Saccharicrinis fermentans DSM 9555 = JCM 21142: one gene and its partner. The protein of the gene in region 1 interacts with the protein of each later gene in a pairwise test. Links are inferred from orthologs where the notes say so. Each region holds a gene or a part of one and is shown on either strand. Other genes may lie near its edges. The genes, in order: priA and CYTFE_RS0118720.

The links.
Region 2: the proteins of priA (region 1) and CYTFE_RS0118720 interact in binary tests that used the Escherichia coli proteins (3 or more experiments, as listed by UniProt). The link is inferred for Saccharicrinis fermentans DSM 9555 = JCM 21142 from one-to-one orthologs.

The regions. Positions count from the first base shown.
Region 1 is NZ_KI912107.1:3,858,103-3,870,668, forward strand. Bases 4,934-8,029 are described here. They hold priA (replication restart helicase PriA), read left to right. Parts: upstream 4,934-5,295; coding sequence 5,296-7,764; downstream 7,765-8,029. Other genes in these bases: CYTFE_RS0115710 (DMT family transporter), read right to left, coding at 4,934-5,057; CYTFE_RS0115720 (NAD(P)/FAD-dependent oxidoreductase), read left to right, coding at 7,838-8,029. Outside these bases: pfkA (6-phosphofructokinase), read right to left, coding at 1-398; CYTFE_RS0115690 (4-hydroxy-3-methylbut-2-enyl diphosphate reductase), read right to left, coding at 404-1,285; cmk ((d)CMP kinase), read right to left, coding at 1,376-2,080; type IX secretion system protein PorQ, read right to left, coding at 2,460-3,485; CYTFE_RS0115705 (YkgJ family cysteine cluster protein), read right to left, coding at 3,686-4,177; more of CYTFE_RS0115710, read right to left, coding at 4,164-4,933; more of CYTFE_RS0115720, read left to right, coding at 8,030-8,875; CYTFE_RS0115725 (bifunctional heptose 7-phosphate kinase/heptose 1-phosphate adenyltransferase), read left to right, coding at 8,945-9,946; CYTFE_RS0115730 (ParA family protein), read left to right, coding at 10,175-10,975; CYTFE_RS0115735 (ParB/RepB/Spo0J family partition protein), read left to right, coding at 11,106-11,987; CYTFE_RS0115740 (DUF5683 domain-containing protein), read left to right, coding at 12,021-12,566.
Region 2 is NZ_KI912107.1:4,582,047-4,594,491, forward strand. What follows is about bases 2,617-5,591. They hold CYTFE_RS0118720 (single-stranded DNA-binding protein), read right to left. Parts: upstream 4,372-5,591; coding sequence 3,862-4,371; downstream 2,617-3,861. Other genes in these bases: gldE (gliding motility-associated protein GldE), read right to left, coding at 2,617-3,839; mutY (A/G-specific adenine glycosylase), read right to left, coding at 4,409-5,491. Outside these bases: CYTFE_RS0118695 (phosphoglycerol geranylgeranyltransferase), read right to left, coding at 274-1,005; CYTFE_RS27200 (4'-phosphopantetheinyl transferase family protein), read right to left, coding at 1,043-1,669; gliding motility lipoprotein GldD, read right to left, coding at 1,673-2,263; more of gldE, read right to left, coding at 2,484-2,616; CYTFE_RS0118730 (HU family DNA-binding protein), read left to right, coding at 5,597-5,881; CYTFE_RS0118735 (Rne/Rng family ribonuclease), read left to right, coding at 6,155-7,705; CYTFE_RS0118740 (coiled-coil domain-containing protein), read left to right, coding at 9,171-10,886; CYTFE_RS28980 (BT1926 family outer membrane beta-barrel protein), read left to right, coding at 10,969-11,781; CYTFE_RS28985 (sensor histidine kinase), read left to right, coding at 12,242-12,445. UniProt on the Escherichia coli protein: Plays an important role in DNA replication, recombination and repair. Binds to ssDNA and to an array of partner proteins to recruit them to their sites of action during DNA metabolism. Acts as a sliding platform that migrates on DNA via reptation.

The DNA of each region.
Region 1 (12,566 bases):
TCATTATCAATGGTTCCAGGAATACCAACAATAGGAATATTATATTCCTGACTAAAGATACGGGCTCCGGTAAATGTTCCATCACCACCAATCACCACCAGGCCATCCACACCACTCTTTTTCAAATTCTCAAAGGCTTTTTTACGACCTTCGGGTGTTCTAAACCCTTCGCTCCGTGCCGATTTTAAAATAGTACCGCCCTGATGAATAATATTACTTACCGACTTGGAAGTCATTGGCTCCATTCTATCCTGAATCATGCCATGATACCCTTGTTTAATGCCCACCACTTTAAGCTTATTAAATATGGCAGCTCTCACGACTGCCCTAACAGCAGCATTCATTCCCGGAGCATCCCCTCCCGAGGTCAACACTCCCACTTTTGTAACTTGTCCCATAAAGTTTATTTGTCTTTTGTTATCATTTTAATTTGTCGGGCTACATTTTCCATTAACCAAGGGGGCGTAGAGGTAGCGCCGCTAATGCCAACAGATCTTATAGCAGGACTAAACCATTCTTTTTTCAATTCATCCACGTCACTCACAAAATACGAACAGCGATTCGCCTCCAGACATTTAGCAAAAAGCATCCTAGCATTACTACTTTTCTTTCCGCCCACAAAAACCATTACATCATGCTTTTGGGCAAAAAGCACGAGCTTTGGTAGTCGACCGGCCACTTGCCGGCAAACGGTATCATATGACTTAAACTCGACCTGAGCACTGATGTTTTCTTTCAGATAGCTTGAGATACGCTTAAACTCATCAATGCTCTTGGTTGTTTGCGCATACAAATGTGTCGCCTTGCTAAGGTCGATTTTTTCAATCTCGTCCATCGATTCTATTACAATAGCTTCGTTTTCTGTTTGTCCAAGCAGACCAACCACTTCGGCATGACCTGCCTTACCATAAATAACTACCTGACCATTCTTTTCTTTCAACTCCATCCATGAGTTTTTAATTCTCTTTTGAAGTTTCAATACAACGGGGCAAGTGGCATCAATCAGTTGAAGGCCCAGATCCTTGGCCTTTTGATAAGTAGCAGGAGGCTCACCATGTGCCCTTATCAGCACTTTTTTACTTACCTTACTTTGCAAAGCAATATCAGCTATCGATCTCAACCCTCTCTTTTCGAGTCTCTCCACCTCCATGTTATTATGAACAATATCCCCCAAACAATAAAGGATATCATTATTTTCCAACGCTGTTTCCGCTGCTTCTACCGCTTTTACAACTCCAAAGCAAAAACCTGAAGCAGGATCAATTTCGATGTGTAAAGATGACATTTTATGGATATTTTTTTTACGCTATGAAAGGTGCTGTGCACAAAAGTTAGAAATCCTCGACGAATCCTTTTTAACATATATGCACCATCCTCACTGAATCAACTTTCTATTTCTTAGTTCCCGAACAATAAAATCGAGTTGCTCTTCTTTGCTCATCTCTCCATTGTCCAATACAATCGCATCCGCTGCTTTTCTCAATGGGCTTTCCTTGCGTGTTTCGTCAATATGATCACGTTTTCTTACATTTTCCAATACTTCTTCAAAGCTAATGCGCTCATTTTTTTCCTTATATTCTTTAAACCGACGTTCTGCTCTTATGTGCGGCGAGGCTGTCATAAACAACTTCAAATCAGCATGGGGAAAAACCACGGTACCAATGTCGCGTCCGTCCATTACAATGCTATCGGTTTCACCCATCTTTTGTTGTAGTTCAACCATTTTTTTCCTCACAAATCCCAAGGCGCTTATTGCACTCACATGATTACTCACATCCAAACCTCTAATTTTATCTTCTACTAACTTACCGTTTAGATAAGTATCGTTGGCTTTCGTTTGGGCATCAAACTTAAAAGAGATGGTGATCTCACTCAAGACTTTTTGTAACAAATCCTCGTCTATACCCCCTCCTTTAATAATATTATTCTCCAATGCATAGAGAGTAACGCAGCGGTACATGGCTCCTGAATCGATAAAAATGATATTCAACAATTTAGCTAGGTCTTTGGCCACAGTACTCTTTCCGCACGAGGAATAACCATCAATGGCAATTACCACTTTTGAGTTCGTATCAGTCATTAATAAAATATTTGAGCCCGTAAAAATACTATTTTTGTGTACTGATGGTACAAATTTCTGAAATTAAAGCCGAAAAAAACGCGAGAAAGTTTAGAACAATAGATCACTATCTCTGAGAAACACAACTCATCAACTTAAACAACTACACCAACTCCACAACTTAAACAACTACGACAACTCCACAACTCGCCATCTCAAAACCTCTCTCCACCGCCGGACACAGCTATTGTTCTGGTCTACCCTGCGGTCGTTTATTGATAGCTGATATATATGAGAATCACTCTTTGAATGCATGGCACCATTTCATAGGCGTGGAGACTCACCTGTATCAATCCCTCAAGCACAGTATGTGTAGTAATAAAAAAGAATTATGACAGTCCTATCTGAAATTTGACAACTTAGTCGATACCGAAAAATGATTGGAAGCACCACCCAAATGATAACGAGCCGATCCGTAAGAAAACAAAAACTTGTATACCCGGAAACCAAATCCCCAGGACAACCCTGCCGTTGACATACGATTCTCAAACCCTAGCTCCTGTCTTCTCCGATAATTATAACCAAAATCAACGTGAAAGCTCTTGGAAGGCATAAATTCCACACCCACCACCATATGACGCAAGGCCTTGTCGCCAAAGCCGGCATCCTCGGTATTGTCCACAAAACCAGAGTTATTCGAATTCTCTGCATCATAAGGACTATAGGTCAAATCCCAATTCAAAAGACTTTGCAAGGTTAATGAAAAACGAAAAGGTGCATGTTCCAATTTTTTAGTAAATCCAATCTGCAAGTCAGAGGGCATGTCCTCCTGTATTTGGTCATAGGAAGAGATTTGTGATCCCACATTTTTCAACACCAGCCCCATGGAGAAATGTTTATCAGACAGGTTATAGTGCACCCCAAAATCAGCTGCAATCCCCAACGAACTATACACATCTAACTTTGAATACACAGGCTTCACAGTCAAACCCATAGAAAAAGCAGGTGACAACTGACGGGCATAAGTCATATTAAAGGAATATTCGGCAGCACTAGCTATCCCCATATCTTCCCCCTCGTTGTTGGTTCTTTGAAAATCGCCATAATTAACATTGTGAATACCTAAACTAAAGGTACCCACCTCTTTGAAATGTCTGGCAAAACCCACATAACCATAATTAATTCCGGTCATATAAGGCACATAATTCAACACCAAGGCTCCATCCATCTCCTTTTGTAGCAAAGCTGGGTTATGATAGGCCATATTAATATCATCATCAGGAATAGAAACATTAGCACCGCCCAATGCAGCCACACGAGCCGAATTGGTCAAATTCAAAAAATCATATGTACTTTCTCCTCCTCGCTGCGCCCCAATTGTTTGAGCTATTCCCAACCACATTATAATGTATAAATACTTTTGCATATATATTTACTTATTCCTTACTAACCTTGAAAACGACAAATATAAAGTTTTAGTGCTTATGAAACACAAACAGATAGAAGTTTAAGACCGCTTATGCATTGAAAACCGGCAACAAGCAGGCTTTAAAACATCACGCATCTCCAATCACCACAATGCTACCTTATGCAATAATGAAAAACATAGGCTCACATACATATCTTCTAATAGACCCTTTTCATGGTCTCCAACACTTCATAAACAGCCGGACATACAAAAGAGTTTCGATAAGTAAGGTTCAATATCTGATAAAAACGCTTTCGATCTGTATGGGGGTACTCCCGACAAGCTCGTGGCCGCACTTCATAGATCATACAATAATTATCATTCATTAAAAAGGGGCACGGGGTTTCTTTAAAAACATAATCATGATCCTCATCTAATTCAAAATACTGATCAATCAATGCAGGCCGTTTCATCTTTAGGTGTTTAGCCATTCGATCGATATCACGATCGGTAACAATAGGACTAATTGTTTGACAACAGTTGGCACAGTCCAAACAATCCAAGCGCTCAAACACCTCCACATGGGCATCCAGAACAGTACCATCCAGCGTCTTAGGCTTTTTCTTACGCAACCGTGTAACAAAGGCTTTATTTTCTTTGGCTTTATTATGGGCCAATTCTTTGTACCGCTCCAAATCAAGCCTCATCATTTATTCTTTTAATTTGTGCCACAAACAGTCCACTTACCACAATCACAATACCCACAGCCTTCTGCCCATCCAACACATCGTCCCGCAACCACCAGGCAAAGACAGCCGTAAAAACAGGAATCAGGTTAATAAACATATTCGATTTGGCTACCCCCAACACTTTTAAGGCCTTTGTAAAAAAGATAAAAGCCAGCGAAGAAGCAAAAACTGCCAGCTGTACAATAGCTAACCAAGAATCAGCAGAAAGAGTGGAACGCATCAAATTTTCATGCTCCCACAAAAAATAAAAGGGCAAAAACATAAATATCCCCAAAAAATTCTGATATGCTATGATATTAACCGCCGTATACCTATGCGCTAACTTCTTCAACGTCAACGAATAACCTATAGTAGACAATACAGCCACAAACATCAGCATGATACCAAGCAAAGAGGCATTCAGTTCAAATCCATTTTCAAATATCATGGTTCCCACACCTAAAAAAGAAATAGCCATTCCCAATATAGCCCATACAGTTATCCTTTCTCGCAAAAACAGAAAAGCAAAAAGGGTGGCAAACAAAGGAATCGTAGATACGATAACAGCAGCCAGGGTACTGGACACCAACTGCATACCAAAGCTCTCCCCCATAAAATACATAAAAGGCTCAAAAAAAGACAGCAATAAAATAAGCTTATAATCTTCTTTTTTAATGGCAGCCATCTTTCCAGTAAGCAGCAAAAATAAAAACAACAGACCCGAACTGATAATTAACCTAATAAGAACGGTAGAAACAGGTTCAAAGGATTCATAAGCCACCTTTACCCACACAAAGGAAAAGGCCCAAAAAATCATAGATCCAATAATATATAGAACAGATGCTGTACTTACTTTTGACATAGACCACAAAAATTGAAGCGCAAAAATAGACATTTTAACCAGATAAATAAACGTTTCATCAGATGTTACCCTTACTTAATGCGAAAAAAGGCATGTAGAAAACTTGTACTTACCCCTAGCGATTTTAAATTTGATAACGATCTTGCTTTTGAAGTTTTCACAAATGATCTTTTTCCTCGCCGGCAGATACCTTCAACAGCTAAAATTTCTATACATTTGTGAGAATTTTCTTTTTTATATGGAGACCACATATTACACAGATATTATATTACCACTACCCTTGCACCGCTTATTCACCTACGAGGTTCCGGAAGAATGGATAAACATGGTGGAAATTGGTATGCGCGTGGTTGTTCCTTTTGGCAAAAAGAAATATTATTCAGGCATTGTGTACGCCTTGCACGACCAAAAACCAGAAGCATACGAAACCAAGCAAATTATATCGATACTTGACAATGCGCCGGTAGTATCTGAAACACAATTGCATTTTTGGAAATGGATAGCTGAATACTATATGTGCACTCTAGGAGAGGTGTATAAAGCAGCTTTACCTTCAGGGCTTAAGTTGGAAAGCGAAACCAAAGTGCACTACAATTCAAACTGGGTTGCTAAGGAGAAACTAAGTGCCAAAGAATCCTTGGTTTTAGACTTTCTATCCGAAAAAAAGACAGCAAGTGTACAGGACATCAATAACATTACCGAGCTCAAAAGCTCTTTACCGGTCATCAAGTCTCTACTCGACAAAGAAGCCCTCTTTGTCAGTGAGCGTTTAAAAGACGGATATAAACCCAAGACCAAAAAGTTACTCCAACTGGCACCTGACTATTGCCGCGAACAAAAGCTACAAAACGTATTTACAGAATTAGCCCGGGCTCCCAAACAACTGGAGGTTCTTATGTTATTTCTCACCCTAATCGGGGGAGCTCACGAAAGCAATTACAGTAAGGCAATAGACAAAAACCTGGTAAAGGAAAAAAGTGGTGTTTCAACATCTGTCCTCAGTGAATTAATAAAAAAAGGCATCCTGCTGGAAGTGGAGACTGCTATCTCAAGATTGCAGACCGACGCATTAACAACAGATGGATTACACGAACTCAACCCGGCTCAACAAAATGCCAAACAAAAAATAACAGAGCTCTTCCAGGAAAAAGATGCGGTACTGCTACATGGAGTCACTTCCAGTGGTAAGACCGAAATATATATCCATCTGATAAAAGAACAAATAGACAAGGGCAAACAGGTGCTCTATCTGCTACCAGAGATTGCCCTAACCACCCAAATCACATCTCGCCTAAAAAAAGTATTTGGCAACCAGATAGGCATTTATCACTCCAAATACAGTGATGCCGAGCGCGTAGAAGTATGGAACGACATTCTACACAAAAAAAATTACAAGGTGGTAATTGGTGTGCGCTCCTCCATTTTTCTTCCCTTTGACAAGCTGGGCTTCATCATTGTGGATGAAGAACATGAAAACACATACAAGCAATTTGACCCTTCGCCCCGCTACCATGCCCGGGATGCAGCAATGGTACTAGCACATTTGCACAAAGCCAAAGTACTGATGGGAACGGCCACTCCTTCTATTGAAACATATAGAAACACACAATTGGGCAAATATGGATTGGTAGAGCTAAACGAAAGATTTGAGGGCATCAAGATGCCACAAATCATTACCGTTAACGTGCGTGAAGAACAACGAAAAAAGAAGATGCACTCCCATTTTTCCGCCACCCTGATCGACCATGTTACAAAAGCCATTGAACAAGGAGAACAAGCCATCCTGTTTCAAAACAGAAGAGGTTTCTCTCCCTATCTGGAATGTACCCAATGTTCCTGGGTTCCGAAATGCGATTATTGCGATGTAAGTTTAACCTACCACAAACACATCAATCAGTTGGTATGCCACTATTGTGGCCATTCCTGCTACCTTCCCAAGACCTGTAAGGCATGTGGTTCACCCTCTTTACAAACCAAAGGCTTCGGTACCGAAAAGATAGAAGAGGACATCAAAATTATCTTCCCCGATATCAAAGTCGCTCGCATGGATTTGGACACCTCAAGAACACGTAGATCACATGAAAATATTATTGGAAGCTTTGAACGTGGCGAAGTGGACGTCCTCATAGGTACGCAAATGATTTCAAAGGGACTGGATTTTGATAATGTAAGTGTTGTCGGCATTTTAAATGCAGACAGCATGCTCAACTATCCCGACTTCAGAGCTTTTGAACGCAGCTTTCAGATGATGGCACAAGTGGGAGGACGCGCGGGACGTAAACACAAACAAGGAACGGTTATATTACAAACTTCCAACCCAGACAACCCTGTCATATTAAACGTAATCAACAATAATTATAAAAACCAATATCAATCAGAATTAGCAGAGCGAGAGCTTTTTAAATACCCACCATTTTATCGCTTAATTCACCTGACCATTAAACACAAAAATCCCAACACCGTTCATCAGGCCTCAGATTACTTCGGACAATATCTTCGTGGTCTTTTTAACGAACGCGTTGTGGGTCCCCAGGCACCTACCATCAGCAAGATACAGAACTGGCATATCCGTAAAATCATGCTCAAGATCGAAGGAGGTGTATCTCTCCATAAAGTAAAAGCCATGGTTCGTGACGCCATTAACACGGTGGTCTCCCACCCCGGATTTAAAGCGGTAATCATCCAGGCCGATGTAGATCCAATGTAAAAAATCGATCAGACATGCACAACAATTTAGCTCCTCATAGGTTATTTATCCTACACGCTCAAATACGAATACATTGAAGGACTATTTAATTGTTGGTCAAGGACTGGCAGGAATGCTGATAGCAAATCAGCTTATACAAAATAAGCAATCATTTTTGGCCGTTGCTGACAAAAAACAAATAGCGGCTACTACAATAGCAGCAGGCATGTTCAACCCCTTGGTATTTCGCAGAATCACCAAAAGCTGGATGGTAGATGAATTATTGCCCGAGATGTATACCACCTTTAGGCAGTTAGAAGAAAGACTTAAAGCTAAACTTATTTACCCGCATCCCATCGTAAAATTAATTAGCCAGGAGGAATACCCACAATGGGTCAAAAAAGAAAAAGACACTGACGTAGGCAAGTACATCCAAAAACTAGAAAGAGAAAACCACATCGAAGGCATACACCCATTTTATGCCTCTGCCACCATTGCACATAGCGGCTATATGGATCTGCAGACTTTACTAACAAAGTTTCACCAAGAAATAGCACACCAAAACAGCTTAACATATGATCATTTCGAACACAAAGATGTAAGCATACACAAAAACCATATTTTATGGAAAGGCACTCCCTTCAAAAATATTATTTTCTGCGAAGGCGCTTTTGCAATCAACAATCCCCTATTTACCGAAGTCAACTATAAACTGACCAAAGGAGATGTACTAACCCTGGACATGGAAGACATCGAGCTACATCATATCATTAATAAAATGGCTTTTCTTTTAGAGAAGAAAAAAGGCGAATTTTTATGTGGTTCCACCTACAACTGGAGTGGCCTTGATTTTTCACTCCATCCGAAAGATCTAAATTATTTAAAAGAAAAAATATCTGCCATTCTGCATAAACCCTTTAAAATAAAAAGCCATAAGACTGCCATCAGGCCTACAGTGAGCGACCGAAGACCCGTATTAGGCACCCATGCAAAATACAACAACGTACATTATTTCAACGGACTAGGCACAAAAGGCGTGATGTTGGGGCCCTACTTTGCCAAGCAAATGATCGCTTATTTACACAAGGAAAAAGAGTTATATCCCGAAGTTGCCATTAATAGGTTCAGGTAAACATGAAAGTGATGATAAATACCCATAAGCACTTGCCCTTTTTTTATATATTTGTGCAAAATCAAGAACATGTCACAAGACTATTTTGCAAATATATTTCAGTCTTTTAACGATAAAAACATCCTGATACTGGGCGATGTGATGATTGACTCATACCTATGGGGTGATGTAAACCGCATTTCACCGGAAGCTCCGGTGCCAATTTTATCGGGAATTGGAAGAGAGAACAGATTAGGAGGAGCAGCCAATGTGGCACTCAATATTCAGGCACTGGGTGCCAACCCCATTTTGTGCTCCGTTATTGGAGATGACCTCCGTAGCCACGACTTTTTTAAGTTACTCAAGAATCAAAAACTAAGCAAAGAAGGAATTGTCACCTGCAAGGATCGCATGACCACAGTAAAAACAAGAGTCATCAGTCAACACCAACATCTATTGCGGGTAGATGAAGAGATTTGTACCCCCATTGATCAGGATTCAGAAGAAAAATTATTGACCAAATTAAGGCGACTAACAGAAACAATACGGGTAGATGCCATCATATTTGAAGATTATGACAAGGGCGTTATTACACCTTCGGTGATAAAAAAGGTGGTAGACCTATCCAATAACAAAGGTATTCCCACACTGGTAGACCCCAAAAAAAGAAACTTTAATGATTATAAAGGTGTTACATTTTTTAAACCTAACTTTAAAGAATTTAATGAGGGCTGCAAACTAGAACTCAGTAAAGGCAATACGGAAGAACTGATAGCAGCCGGCAAAGCATTTCAGAAAGAGCAAAACATAGAGATTTTAATGATCACCCTGTCGGAACATGGGGTCTTCATCAACACCAAAGATGATGAAGCGATTCTGATACCTGCTGAAGTAAGAAGTATCTCTGACGTGTCAGGAGCCGGCGACACTGTCATCAGTGTTAGCTCCCTATGTCTTATACAAGGAATGGAGACCAGCCTGATAGCAAGAATAGCTAATATGGCAGGCGGACTGGTATGCGAAGAGTCAGGCGTTGTTCCAATTAACAGGAACTTACTCCTTCAGGAGTGCATACAAAATATTGAATTATAAACTTGTAAATAACAATTGTTTATAACTTTATTGTTAAAGTAAAACTTTTAAACCTTTTTGGGTATATGATTTTTTAATTAAAAGTTTAACTTTGACTGACTTTTATAGTAAAAAATATTAAGCTATATTGATCCTTATCACAAAGATCATACAGCTTAATTTACAACAATATACGATCACGGTTAACTAATAATTATAGAATTAAATTATCATTTTAATTTCCGTAATATGGGAAAAATCATTGCTCTGGCAAATCAAAAAGGAGGTGTTGGTAAAACAACAACAGCAATTAATTTAGCAGCGAGTCTCGCTGTTTTAGAATACAAAATTTTGGTTGTTGATGCCGACCCACAGGCAAATGCCACTTCTGGTTACGGTTTCGACTTAAGAGAAATTGAAGCAAGTATTTACGAATGTATCGTTGACGGCATTGACCCGAAAGATGCATTGCTAAAGACGGAGATAGAAGGACTGGATATTTTGCCTTCGCACATCGATTTGGTAGGTGCCGAAATTGAAATGCTCAATAGGCCCAACAGAGAGAACGTTTTAAAAGATGTGCTTTACAAAATAAGAGACCAATATGACTTTATTTTTATTGATTGCTCTCCTTCGCTGGGTTTAATAACCGTCAATTCATTAACAGCAGCCGACTCGGTGATTATCCCGGTTCAGTGTGAGTATTTCGCCTTGGAAGGACTCGGTAAATTACTGAACACCATTAAAATCATTCAAAGCAGGCTTAACAAGACCTTAGAAATAGAAGGTTTCTTATTAACGATGTATGATTCACGTTTGCGATTATCGAATCAGGTAGTAGAAGAGGTACAGCGACATTTTCAAGATATGGTGTTTGACACCTTGATTACCCGTAACATCAAACTGAGCGAAGCACCCAGCTACGGTAAAGCCGTGGTAGAGTATGATGCATCCAGCAAGGGTGCGGTTAGCTATCTTAACCTGGCCCGTGAGCTTTTACAAAAAAACAATATGACCAAAATCGACAACCAAGATAAAGTGATCAAGTAGTCGATACACTCAACATACAGGGAAGCCGTTCTCTACTTGCAAAAAGCAACAAGAACGGTTTCGTCATTACAAACAACAAACTAAATCATAAGTTATTCGGTATTTTCCGAACAACTATTATAGTATTAGAATGGCAAAAAAGAACGCTTTAGGAAGAGGGCTGGGAGCTCTTATTGATAATGCAGATGAGGTTAACAGAGGTAAACCTTTAGAGGGAATGGACGAAATTGAAGTGAGTAAGATTGTAGCCAACCCATGGCAACCTCGCTCTCGCTTCGACGAAGAAAAATTAGATGAACTAGCCAAATCAATAGAAAAAATTGGTGTCATACAACCGCTGACTGTGCGTAAGAGCGGCAATAAATATCAGCTGATTGCTGGTGAGCGCCGGTTTAGAGCTTCAAAAATAGCAGGACTGGAAAAAATACCAGCCTATGTGCGTACCGCCGATGACGAAACCATGCTCGAAATGGCATTGGTAGAAAATATACAGCGCGAAGATCTTGATCCCATAGAAATAGCCATCAGTTACCAACGCCTCATTGATGAGTGTAAACTTACCCAAGAGAGCATGTCGGAACGCGTTGGTAAAAAACGGGCAACTGTCACCAACTACCTACGCTTACTCAAACTACCCGCAGAGGTTCAACTGGGACTACGTGACAAAAAACTTGGAATGGGACATGCCCGTGCAATTATTGGTATCGAAGATCCACAGACACAAATTAAAATTTACGAAGAAATCGTAACCAATGATTATTCCGTGCGTAAAGTGGAAGAGGTTGTTAGAGAGCTAAATGCCCCTAAAGCCGAAAAAGAACCCGCTAAAGATAAAGCAGCGCTACCGGAAGAATACAAGCAGTTAAGTGATCAGATCTCATCCGTATTTAATACCAAAGTACAATTTAACCGCAGCGAAAAAGGAAACGGTAAAATTGTAATACCCTTTAAATCAGATGAAGATCTGGAGAGAATTATAGCCATTTTAGATAAAGCAAACACAAAGGAATAGTTTTTGCTGTAGGAGCATCTGTTGTAGAAAAATATGTATTTGAATTTTTTATTGGTGAAGAAAAATAAACTGATCTTCTTGGTTGCAATTTTTTTTGTGACGATGCTTGGCTATTCCCACGAAACCTCTGCTCAAAATAATGAGTTTAACATTGTTTCGGCAGATACAGTGGTATCAACACCTGTGGTATCTAAACCGCTTGTTGTCAAGACTCATTCTCCTCATAAAGCCACGTTTTATTCAGCTATTCTACCTGGATTAGGACAAGCCTACAATAAAAAATATTGGAAAATTCCCATTTTATATGCCGGTATTGGTGGTGTCATTTATGGCCTGGATTTTAATTCCAGTAATTATAAAAAATACAGAAGAGCCTATCGTGATTATTTGCTCCAAGACCCGGGCAACCAAAGTTATTTGAATGATAATGTTCGCCCACGTAGTACTTCTCTAGAAGAGTTTAAGGAATTGCTAGAAACAGACAGCTCCTACGCTGATTGGTTTGAGTCGGCACTGGAAAATAAAAGAGACTATTACAAGAAATACAGAGACCTGAGTTATGTAGGATTGGCGCTGGTA
Region 2 (12,445 bases), 720 kb from region 1 along the record:
AGTTAGAAACATTGCTCTCAATTAGATAACGAAAGTACCAATGCTTCAACAGAATCTTTCAATACAAAAGTATAGGACCTGAGAAGACAATACAAAGGTGTTGTTGATGTAAAGTTCTTCTTGTTCGTATTAACAAAAATATTTGCATGATAACTATAAATAACATTTATACCCAACTTTTGGCACTGACCCTGGATTAGCGGGACGGCCGACTCTTAAAATCAGAAGGGACTGACGTGTTAAGCGTAAAGTGATGTGTGCTTTGTGTGAAGATTAGAATGTATGGATAAGCTCTTTAAATTTCTTTAATAGGGATAAATCTTTTTCGAAGGCATTTCCCACCACTATGATATCAGCACCCGATTGGCATGCTGTTTTTACTTTTTCAACGGTATTTAGTCCTCCTCCGACGATTAAAGGAATCGAAATATTTTTTTTGACGGCCTGTATTATTTCTCCAGATACTGGATTCTGTGCGCCGCTGCCGCCTTCCAGATAGATAAGTTGTTGGCCTAACATTTCTCCTGCTATTGCGGTGGCTACCGCTATTTCTGGTTTATTAGCCGGTATGGGGCGTGTTTGACTCATGTACTCAACCGAAGTGATAGTTCCACCATCAATGAGAATATAACCAGTAGATAATATTTCCATGCCCGTTTTTTTCAGAAAAGGAGCGGAAGCCACGTGGTTACCAATTAGAAGTTCTGGATTTCGCCCTGAGATCAAAGAAATGAATAATATACCATCAGCATGGGGGGTAAGCTGCATGAGGTTACCAGGAAATAAGACAACTGGAATATTTAGGTTGTTCTTTAACACATCTACTACCATCTCAACACGGTCGTTTACCAAACTACCTCCAACCAGAATCAAGTCCGGACTGGCTGTTTCCATGGCAGTAATAATCTTTAATAGATTCTTCTGTGGAAATTTATCCGGATCAATCAGGACAGCAAAAAGTTTCTGGCCAGTTTTTATTTTTTCGTGTATGGTAGATAGTATCATAATAATGCGTCAAATTTGTGTATTGCTGTATGTTATTTCAGCAATGATAAACCAAATAAAAGTCTTCTGTTGTGAGGTATTCAAAGTCCATGGTTCGGCGTTCTTCAAAATCAAAGGTAGCGCTTATTTTTCCTTCTCTCTGCAGTTTAAAGGGATGACATATGAAGTTGATATTAAAGATGCTATTTTGTCTGTCGTACATTTTATACATGCTTTCTTTAAGACACCACATTATCGTATAATACTCCACTTTTTTGTTGTCGGGAATAAATCTTTCTTCCTGTGAGCTAACAAAACGCTTGGATACCCGTGCTACCCTGTCAGATGGATGTTCTATGTCAACGCCTGTTAAGTTATTTTCTGAAAATGCCACTACCACATAGCCTTTGGTATGACTAATGCTGATTTTGTATGGGGAGTTTTTAAGAATGGGTTTACCTGAGTCAAGATAATCTATCTCCGGTTCTGCTCCTAATACTTGTTTAATTAAACAGCGGGCAGCTAAAAATTCTTGCTTTCGGGCTTCGAGCTTGAATGACTTAACTCTTTCCAGATCTTGCCTTCTGAGCTTTAGGTATTGTAATAGTTCGTCAGCGCTTTCTTCTATCTTCCAAACTACCACGAGACCTTTCTTTTCTGTATTTCTTTTAAATATTTGAGCCATTCTTCAAAAATTGGGCATTTCCTTCCATTCAAAGGTTTCCATTAAATGAGAGATATCTTCTTTAACAAAGTTAATTACAGGCGCTAGGGAATCTTTGTTAGGAATGGCATCAAAATACAGTGATCCCCGAACAAAGTGTTGTGTACTATCTGTTAAATAAAACTGAACCGAAGATGCAGCATTGCCTTTTATATCGTACAGGGTACCATATACTCGCTTTTCTTCAGAAACAAAGAGGCGCTCGCCAATGGCATCTGCTTTTACGGAGTGTTTATAAGCCAGTTTGCGACTGTCTTCTAGTAATTCATTGATATTATTGTTGACTGTCTTATAACTGATGTGAACAGTTCCATTTAATGTGGGATAGTCCATGTTATACCAATATTTTTCGGCATTATGCGAACGGGTGTCTTTAAGTATGTTGGCATAAACAGGAACATCAAAGCGATAGGGGCATTCCTCATTCAGGGGCTGATATTCGTGCGCCGGAAATGTTATTCGGTAGTAAGCTCTTGGCTTTGGTGTTCCGTGGTGTTTGCACGAAAGTAAGAAAAGCATGAATGTTAATCCGAATATAATAATTACATTTTTCATTTTTTTAAAAATTAACGAAACTTACTAACCAGTACAATTTTTAATCATTCGCCTAGGTATTCAATTATTTGTGCTGGCCTTGCCAGTTTCATCTGTTTATAATTTATCTTTATAGCCATATGGAAATCGCTGAAACCAATCATCCCTCTGTGTGTAAAATAATTTCCATGGTTTGTCTTATGCATTTAAATTATTGAATGAAGGATGCCTGACGCAATGTTTAGTTGTGTTTTGGGTATTTGTTTTTTTCTTTTGAAGGTTTAACCTCAAATTTTAGTTTTCGTATTCTTCTTGAATCTACAGAAACGATGGTAAATACATATTTTTTGTATTTGATCTGTTCATTTTTATCCGGTATTTCTCCTTTTATTTCCAGCATGAGGCCGGCAAGTGTTTCTGCTTCTCCTCTTATTTTTTCAAATTCATCTTCATCTATTTCTGTTACTTTGTGAAAATCGTTAAGCAGTGTTTTGCCTTCAAAAAGGATACTACCGTCGGGTTGTCGCGCATAAAACGATTCTTCATCATCGTTTTCGTCAGCAATTTCACCAACAATCTCCTCTAATATATCTTCCAGTGTAACTATGCCAGAGGTGCCTCCATACTCATCAACCACTATGGCCATGTGTATTTTACTGAGCTGGAATTCTTCCAGCAGGTCATCAATTTTTTTAGTTTCAGGAATGAAATAAGGTGGACGAATCAATTTTTGCCACTCAAAATCTTTGTCTTCATTGATATGTGAAAGCAGGTCTTTCACATACAGTACCCCTTTTACATTATCAGGTGTATTTTCAAAAATGGGTATTCGACTATAGCCTGATTCAACGATGACCGAGAGTACTTTGTTGTAATCAGAAGCGATATCAATATCTACCACATCAACACGAGCGGTCATGATTTCAGCTGCACTAATATTGCCAAATTTTACTATGCCTTCCAGTAATTCTATTTCTTCGGTAATCTCATCGCCTGTAATTTCTAATGCTTGCGATAAATCATCCAGCGAAATAGAACCTGTTTTTCGGGCGATGCGTTTGTTAACAAAGTTGGAACTGCTTACCAATATGGCACTTAGCGGACTAAAAATGCCTTTTAGTAGATAGATGGGATAGGCCATTGTTTCTGCAAAACTTCGTGAGAATCGAGATGCATATACTTTGGGTAATATTTCACCAAAAAAAAGTATGATAGCTGTAATGCCAATTACTTCGACCACAAATTTTAGCCATTCCAGTTCTCCAAAGTTCAGGATGGAATTGTTAATGAATGCCGAAAGAATCACAATGCCAACATTCACAAAGTTATTTCCAATGAGTATGGTAGCTAAAAGTTGCTCCGGTGACTTCAGATGTTTGAGGATCAGTCGTCCGTTTTTGTTGTTCAATTCTTCGATATCATTCAGATCTGTTGGAGAAAGAGAAAAGAATGCTACTTCGGAACCAGATAGCAAGGCCGAGAAGACAAGTAAAATTATTAATACAAATATAGAAATTGAAGTCCCTATGGTTAAGGGCTGCAATTCTACGATAGAAAAATATGGAAGTACGGATAAGTTAATCAGGTCTGTTTCCAAGAACTTAGAAATTAAGTGAATACTAGAATGGTAGATCGTCCTGTTCGGAAGATTCTCCCAAAATATCATCGTTACCCGAGCTGCTACCTGCCTGAGCTTGAGGTGGTGAAGAAATAGGCTGTTGGTTTTGCGTTTGTGCCGGAGCTCCGTAATTACCAGCTTGAGCCTGACTGCCCGGGTTATCTGATTTGCGACCCAGCAATTGAAGGTTATCTACATATACTTCAGTAGTATATCTTTTATTGCCGTCCTTATCGTCCCATGAACGCGTGCGGAGCTTGCCTTCAATATATAACTGGGTTCCTTTTTTTACGTAGCTTTCGGCTACTTTTGCCAAACCACCCCATATAACTATGTTATGCCATTCGGTACGTTCTGGTATTTGTTGTCCCGAACTGGTTGTAAATCCGCGTTCGGTTGTTGCCAAGGGAAAGTTAGCTACCGCCCTGTCGTTTTCGAAATATCTTATATCAGGATCCTTTCCTACATTTCCTACTAAAATAACCTTATTTACAGACATAATTTTATTCATTATTTTGGATGGATAAAAATACAAAAGTTCCTATCGATTACAAACGATGTTTAGGTGTTTCGTTAAATATTCTGCTTAAAGGCTTGGGAAAGGCGTATTTGTTTACTTGATCTGTTTTAATAAGTTGGTATTGGGGGCTTGTTAAATGTGCCAGTGAAGGAATCTGAATGTTTAGTATATTAATGATTAACCGACGATGGGTCAGTTGGTGTTTGAATGAATATTCCGAAATGAGATGTATGTCCTGTTGTGCAGTTAACTCCCTGAGCTCGTCGGTGTTCAGTAGGTTTTGTGGTGAGATGACTTGCGTGGTTTCTATGAGTGGATACTGGTAAAGACCTCGCCAAATATCGTTGTGGTTACGACGCTGAATGACCGTTTGTTCTTCCTTGTTGAAGAGTACTATAAAATTGAGGTATCGTTTTTTAACCTGTAACTTCTTTTCTTTGACGGGAAGAAGGTGGACTTTATTGTGCTGTAATGCCCAACATGTATCACTGAAGATACAGCATTGGCATGCAGGTAGTTGAGGTGTGCAATGCAAGGCCCCAAATTCCATGATGGCCTGATTAAAGTCTCCATACGCCTTACCGTCATTGAGGCTTTGTGCCAGTTCTTCGATTTGTTTTTTTCCTTGGGAGGTGTTGATAGCGGTTTCGACACCGTAAATTCGTGTGAGCACCCTAAATACATTTCCGTCAACCACCGTATGTGGCTGGTTATAGCATATGGAGCTGATGGCTGCGGCCGTATACGGTCCTATGCCTTTTAGCTTTAATAAGCCATCAAAGGTGTCAGGAAATACGCCGTTTAATTCCTGTGATACATATTTAGCCGCTGCATGCATGTTTCTGGCGCGAGAATAATATCCCAATCCTTGCCATAGTTTTAATACCTCGTCTTCGCTGGCCCGCGCCAGGTGATGAACGGTTGGGAAAGCCTCGGTAAGGGTTAAATAATAGTTTATACCTTGATTTACACGTGTTTGTTGGAGTATAATTTCTGATACCCAAACCCTATATACCTCACTGGTACGGCGCCATGGTAGATCGCGTTTATTCTCTTTATACCACAAAATCAAGTCACTACTGAATTTACCCATCTCAATTATTTTTATCAAAAATAGAGTTTTTGTTTTTTTATTTTTCTAATTCGTTATATCTTTGCATTCTGAATTTTAGAAAATTAATGTAATTAGTTGATAATTAAATAATTTTAAAGAGAGATGACAAAGGCTGATATTGTAAACGAGATTTCAAAAGATACCGGAATTGAGAAGGTTACAGTTCAAAAGGCTATTGAAGCTTTTATGGAGACGATAAAAGGTTCGTTAGTTAAGGGAAAAAATGTATATTTACGTGGGTTTGGAAGTTTTATTGTAAAAGAAAGAGCTGAAAAAACAGCTCGCAATATTTCTAAAAACACTACTATCATTATTCCTAAACACTTTATTCCGGCGTTTAAGCCTTCGAAAAGCTTCGTTACTAAGGTGAAGAATAATGTGAAGTAATTGGTTATTAATAGTTAAATTTTTGTAGTATGCCAAGCGGAAAAAAAAGAAAAAGGCATAAGATGGCTACGCATAAGCGTAAAAAGAGGCTTAGAAAAAATAGGCACAAGAAGAAGAAATAATCTTCCCCATCTTATTGTGAACACATAATAGAGAACAAACATTAGAAGAGTATTCTTCGTTGTTTGTTCTTTGTTTTATGTGGGCATAAAAAAAAGTTCTCGGAAACAAGCCGGGACAAAAGTTCTTATTATTATTGAAATACCTACTATTGTGAGTGCAGAACTATTTGTTGATGTATCTCCCGACGAGCTTTCTATTGCATTGCTCGAAGATAGAAGATTGGTAGAGTTAAGAAAGGAAAAAGGCGACGTACAGTTTACCGTAGGCGATATTTACCTGGGAAAGGTGAAAAAAATTATGCCAGGACTGAATGCTGCTTTTGTTGACGTAGGATACGAAAAGGATGCTTTTTTGCATTACTTGGATCTTGGACCCCAGTTTCGTACCCTAAAGAAATTTCTTAATATAGCCAAGACTACTAAAAAGGGAGGCGTTGCCTTACACAAAATGAAAGCTGAGCTGGATATCGATAAAAACGGTACCATTTCAGAAGTTCTCTCCGTAGGTCAGGAAGTGATGGTGCAAATAGCTAAGGAACCCATTTCAACGAAAGGGCCGAGGCTAACTTCCGAATTATCCATTGCAGGACGCAATTTAGTGTTGATGCCTTTTTCAGATAAGGTTTCAGTGAGTCAGAAAATTAAATCTGCCGAAGAACGAAACCGCTTGAAAAAGCTGTTGATTAGCATTAAACCCAAGAATTTTGGGGTTATTGTCCGAACTGTGGCAGAAGGCAAACGAGTAGCCGAGCTGGATAAGGAGTTGAAAACCCTTACCCGTCGCTGGGACGAGCCCACTGCCAAATTATTTAATCTTAAGCCACGGGCATTAGTTGTTGGTGAAATTGGCCGTACCTCAGCCATTCTTAGGGATATTATGAGTCCTTCATTTAACAGCATCTACATTTCTGATCAGGAAATGTGTAAAGAGGTTAGAGAGTATGTGGGCTTGATTGCGCCCGATCGAGAAAAAATTGTGAAAGAATTTAAAGGGGACGTCCCTTTATTTGATCAATTTGGAATTGAAAAACAGATTAAATCGCTTTTTGGAAAAACAGTTTCCTTCAAAAGCGGTGCATATCTTATTATCGAACACACCGAAGCGCTTCATGTTATTGATGTGAATAGCGGAAATCGATCAAAAAATGCAAGTACCCAGGAAAATAATGCCTTGGATGTAAACCTTGCCGCTGCCGATGAAATTGCAAGGCAGTTGAGATTGAGAGATATGGGTGGAATTATAGTGGTCGATTTTATTGATATGCAAAAGTCGGAACACAGGCAAAGAGTGTATGATAAAATGAAGGAAGCGATGACTTCTGACAGAACTAAGCATAACATCCTTCCGCTGAGTAAATTCGGACTCATGCAGATTACCCGCCAACGTGTACGACCGGAATTGTCAATCGAAACCGATGAGACATGCCCTTCCTGCTATGGAACAGGAAAAATTGCACCCGCCATCCTACTCGAAGAGAAGTTGGAAGACAGTATAAAAAAAGCTGTCGAAGGACAAAAGAGTAAAAAGTTGACCCTGAAGGTTCATCCTTATCTGGGAGCGTATCTAACGAAAGGCTTCCCATCCGTTTTTCTAAAATGGAAGTTCAAATACGGTTTTGGACTGAAGATGATTCCTTCCGCCTCATTAAGTTTTTTAGAGTTCAAGATCACCGAAGATAAAGAAAAAAGGGTTGACCATTAGGTCAACCCTTTTTTTATTAAAGACAAACTAGCATATCTACGATAAACAGTTGGAATTAACACCTGAAGAAAAAGACATCATACCATCATCATACCAATCTTATCTCTATAGGTCGAGTGGCTTTATGGAAGCTCGTTATATTGATGATTATCCTATTCGTAATATGCTAGTAAAGCTAAAGGTAAGGCGACGAGGTTGAGAGATTACGATAGATAGTAAAAAGAAAAAGGTAAGCCGTAATTGGGAAGTAATAGCGCAGGGTACTCGAATAAGCGAAGAGTATGCTGCTTTTTTTAAAGAAATTAGTCGATTCTAATGCCATAAGCTGTCAGAGTCTTGAAGTTTATCTGGGCGCACTTGAGGTGGTAGTGCGGCTGGTTTTGAAGGGAAGGAAGTATGCGCCGGACGGAAAGGAAAGCTGATGTAGGGAAGGAAGTGATCTATTGTTCTAGACCTTTTTGGTCCTTTTTATGGCAATGATAAATTAGCGAAGCTTATTCATGAGGGCCTTTTAATATATACTTTCCTGAGTAAAAAGGACATATCGATAAGCAGCAAAAGCAGGGTATGTATCAAAAGAATCAAGTTATCCTCTCTATACAGTAACAATATTTTCAACCTTGAAATGACTTCAAGCAAAATACAAGTAGTTACAGATAACGGAAGTACCAATGCTGCAGCAGAATCTTTCACTGCAAAATAAAGGATTTCAGAAGGCAATTCAGAGGTGTTGTTGATGTAAAGTTCTTTTTATTCAGATTAACAAAAATATTTGCACGACAACTATACCCAATATTTACACCCAACTTTTGGCACTGACCCCAAGCAATCTGTTTTTTACATTACGACACCGGTAGCCTTTTTTGTCTTTGATTAAGAGTGGATAACACGATTAAAAAGTTATGCTTTTTAAGTTTAGTGCTGTAATTTATACTTCACCTGGTTTTATTTAGCTAATGTTTTGTTTTATGAAGAATACTAATCATTCTTATAACCTCTTATATGCTAATGTTCGTAATAGTTTTTAGTTGTTAAATATTTGTTAAAAATAGCACTGTGAATAACAGCCTACGCGTTATTGACGCATGTTTTTACAATACTCATATTAAGCATATTACTCATATTGTGGTTATCATAAGAATTATGGACTTGTCAAATTATTCTTTGTGGTGATAAGGATAGAAATTTATGAACTGACCCTGTAACTGCTTATCCCTCAAAAAAATTAATTATTGATAATTATCTTCTAGTTGTTACTTTATTCATGTAAAATTCTGTTTAACCTAATGTATTCGAAATCAAATTTCATTGGTCATTGAATATATATCGCTAGTCATGTAAAAATGCACGTTAACCATAATAACTCTAGGTTTTGTCAGAACTAAATTCGTTCTCTTTAAGTCAAAACTTAAAAAACTATTTTTGCAGCCGTTTAACGATAATTAAATTTTAACAGTAAAAAATTATGAGACTGAAGAAACGTAATTTAGTGTCTTTTGCTAGCGCGGCATTAGCTTTAAGTTTAACCTTTACAGGTTGTATTGATAATGAGGAGTCTGATGGTGTATATGCCATGAGGCAAGCACAGGCTGCATTGATTAATGCGAAGGCAGAAGCAGAAACCATCCTTGCAACTGCACAAGCTGCCTATGATAATGCCAGAGCGCAAGTTGAACTTGCTGAGGCTAAAGTTATTGAGGCAGAAGCAGATTATCAAGTGTTACAAAACGAGGCAAAACAGCTTGAGAATAGTATTCAAGCAGAGCGTGATGCTGCAGAAATAGCTATTTTAGAAGCGCAATTAGAGGTAACCTTGGCTGAGCAAAAAAAGGCTTTGGCTGATGCTGAAAACGCTATTGAATTAGCTGCCTTAGTGAATGAGCAAGTTTTAGCAGAAGCTCAACAAGATTTAGCAGAGGCTTTGCAAGATCTTAAAGATAGAGTGGCTGCAGAAGAAATTGAAAACTCTGTATTAGAAACTTATGTAGATCGTTACGATGTGCTTACTGTAGAGATCACTAATCTTCAGGAAGAAATTGTAGGACTTACAGCAGAGATTGCATTGGATAAATTGTATGCAATTGGCGGTGATTCTGAAAAATTAATTGATGAATTGGCTAAAGTAATCGCTGAAAAAAATGCTGATAAAGCCGACCAAGAAGCTTTACAGGCTCGTTATGAAGCTGTTCTTACTGATTTATCTTCTATTGACGCCGAAATTGTTTCTGCAAAAGATGAAGTTGCTGCATTAGAAGCAAGTATCGTAGAAACAGATGTACTATTAGAAGATGAAGAAGATAAAGTTCGTCTTGCTGCTCAAAACATGTCTGATGCTCGTTTAGCTTATGATGGACAATATTATGTCATCAATGTGAACGGAACAATTGGTGCCCTAACTACCAAATCAGGTTATGAAATGGACGCTGAGTATTTAATGGATGAGGCATTTGACGCTTATAACTACGCATCCGATCTTAAAGATGTTGTGGATGACTTTGAAGGAAACGATCCGGTTGAACATGAAGTAGATGCAGAATTGTTTACTACTTATGATTATGAATTGGAAGAGTCACACATGGTAGCTGCCAATGCTCGATTGAAAGCAGAAGGTGGAAGTACATCTTATTTATTTAGAGAAATTGATTTTTACGAAGATATTGTAAGCTCTACTTCTGATGCAGATGATAAAGAAGATGCACAATTAATCATCGACTTCCTTAAACTAGTAGTGACTGGTTACGAAGAAGAAATTGGTGGAACTACTACTGAAGCCGGTGTGGAAGCTTTAAGAAATGCTTATTTTGCTGCTAAAGATGTGTATATAGCTAAAGAACTTGCTTTTGATAATGCCTCAGATGCTTATGATGCTGCGGTTGAAGCCAAAGCTGTCATTGAAGCCACTAAAGCCGAAGCTCAGGCTGATATTGACAATCTTGAAGATTATATTACAACTATTCAAGATGGTAACAAGGAAATGATTGAAGAGGCTATTAGCGATGCTAAAGAAGCGATCATTTCTATTGAGGAAGCACTTGCAGTTCTTGATATCAATTCTACACAATGGACTGGATTAATTGCTGTTAAAGAACTAGAGTTGTCTCAAAAAGAAGAAAAACTTGCAGTTAAGCAGCAAGAAGCTGATAGTGTTAAGGCGTTAATCGATGCTGAATTAGCTAAATAATACCGAGAAGAAGTATGCAGGAGCTTTATAGATGCTCCTGCTTATGTAAAAATTCTTCTCTTCACTTTAAATTTAGCTACAGATGAAAAATAAAAATATAATTTATTCTCTTTTTTGTGTGTTTGTGCTTTGTTGGTTTTCAACCAATATGGAGGGACAAAACGGAGAGTATACTCCGCAATCAGGTGATAAAATAGTATCGCTTAAGTTTGGTAGGTTGAAGGATTATGGAGAAATAAATGGGTATTACGTTAATCGTATTGCTAACGGAAGTTCTACCTCAGTTATTGATTATCCTACTTTAAGCACAGACGATCCTTCTGCAACAATCTCTATCATTGGGGTGGAAGTGAAGTATTTCCTTTCGCCCAATATAGCATTAAGATTTGGAGGAGGTGGTGCCTTGGCGGGTGTTCCTTCAAGAGACTATGTTCCCGGAGTTAGTGTAGACGGAAGTAGTTCGCCTTATTCTATTCCTTCTTACTCTATGTTGGAGGGGAAAACAACGATGGAAATGTATGGTGATCTTGGTGCAGATTATTATTTCTCTACTAAAGTGAATCGTCTTTTTCCTTATCTAGGTGGTGAAGTAAATGGGGTTTATAGTCAAATGGAAATCTTTGACGGTTTTAGAGGAGTGGACTCTAATGATGAAGTGATTGACACCTATGATACCCGCAGAGGCGAAGCATATGCCTTCGGAGGGGGTATAAATGGTGGTGTAGATTACTATATCGCTCCAGGTTTATTTATCGGAATGGAAGTGAAAGTTGCATCTTATATGTATGCAGTGAAAACTATTTTTCCGCAACCTGGGCTAGATGCACAGGAAGCCGATGCACATAACTTCTCCTTTTTATCTCAACCAGTTATTAAACTTGGGTTCAAATTTTAGATAAAAAAGGATAATATATAATCTTAAGGCAGCCTATATAGGCTGCCTTTTTTGGTTTAATACAGTAAAAAAAACGCCGCAGTCATTTTATTAAAATGATTGCGGCGTCGCTGTAGCCCCAACTGGACTCGAACCAGTATCTAGTGTTTAGGAAACACTTGTTCTATCCCTTGAACTATGGGGCCTTCTTTTTTAGGCGATGCAAATATATAATATTAACGCAATTTTAACAACCCTATTGGTATATCTCACTAATAAAATATTGAATGGCTCGTAAGAGCGATTTCTATCTATTCTTTTTTGTGGTGGAGCTGGCTGGTTCGAATAATAGATGCCGATGATGTCTCATTTTTATTTTTGATTCGAACTAAATTACGATTGTTTATAAGAATAATTAGTATTGCTTGCTTGAATTTGTATCTTTATATGTAAATGATCATTCAATTTACTAGCAGAGTTTATGAGGAAAAGTGATAATTCCAATGTTCATTACCTACGTGTAACGCTCGATACGGTGCGTAAGATGAATCAACTGCTGGCTGAAGAGAAGAACCCTAGTGAGTTGGCTGGTAAAGTCTGCGAACTTATGGTTCGTTCGAAGGGGTATCTTTGTTCTTGGATGATTTTGTTGGATGAAGGCCATAGGATGACACATATGTATAGT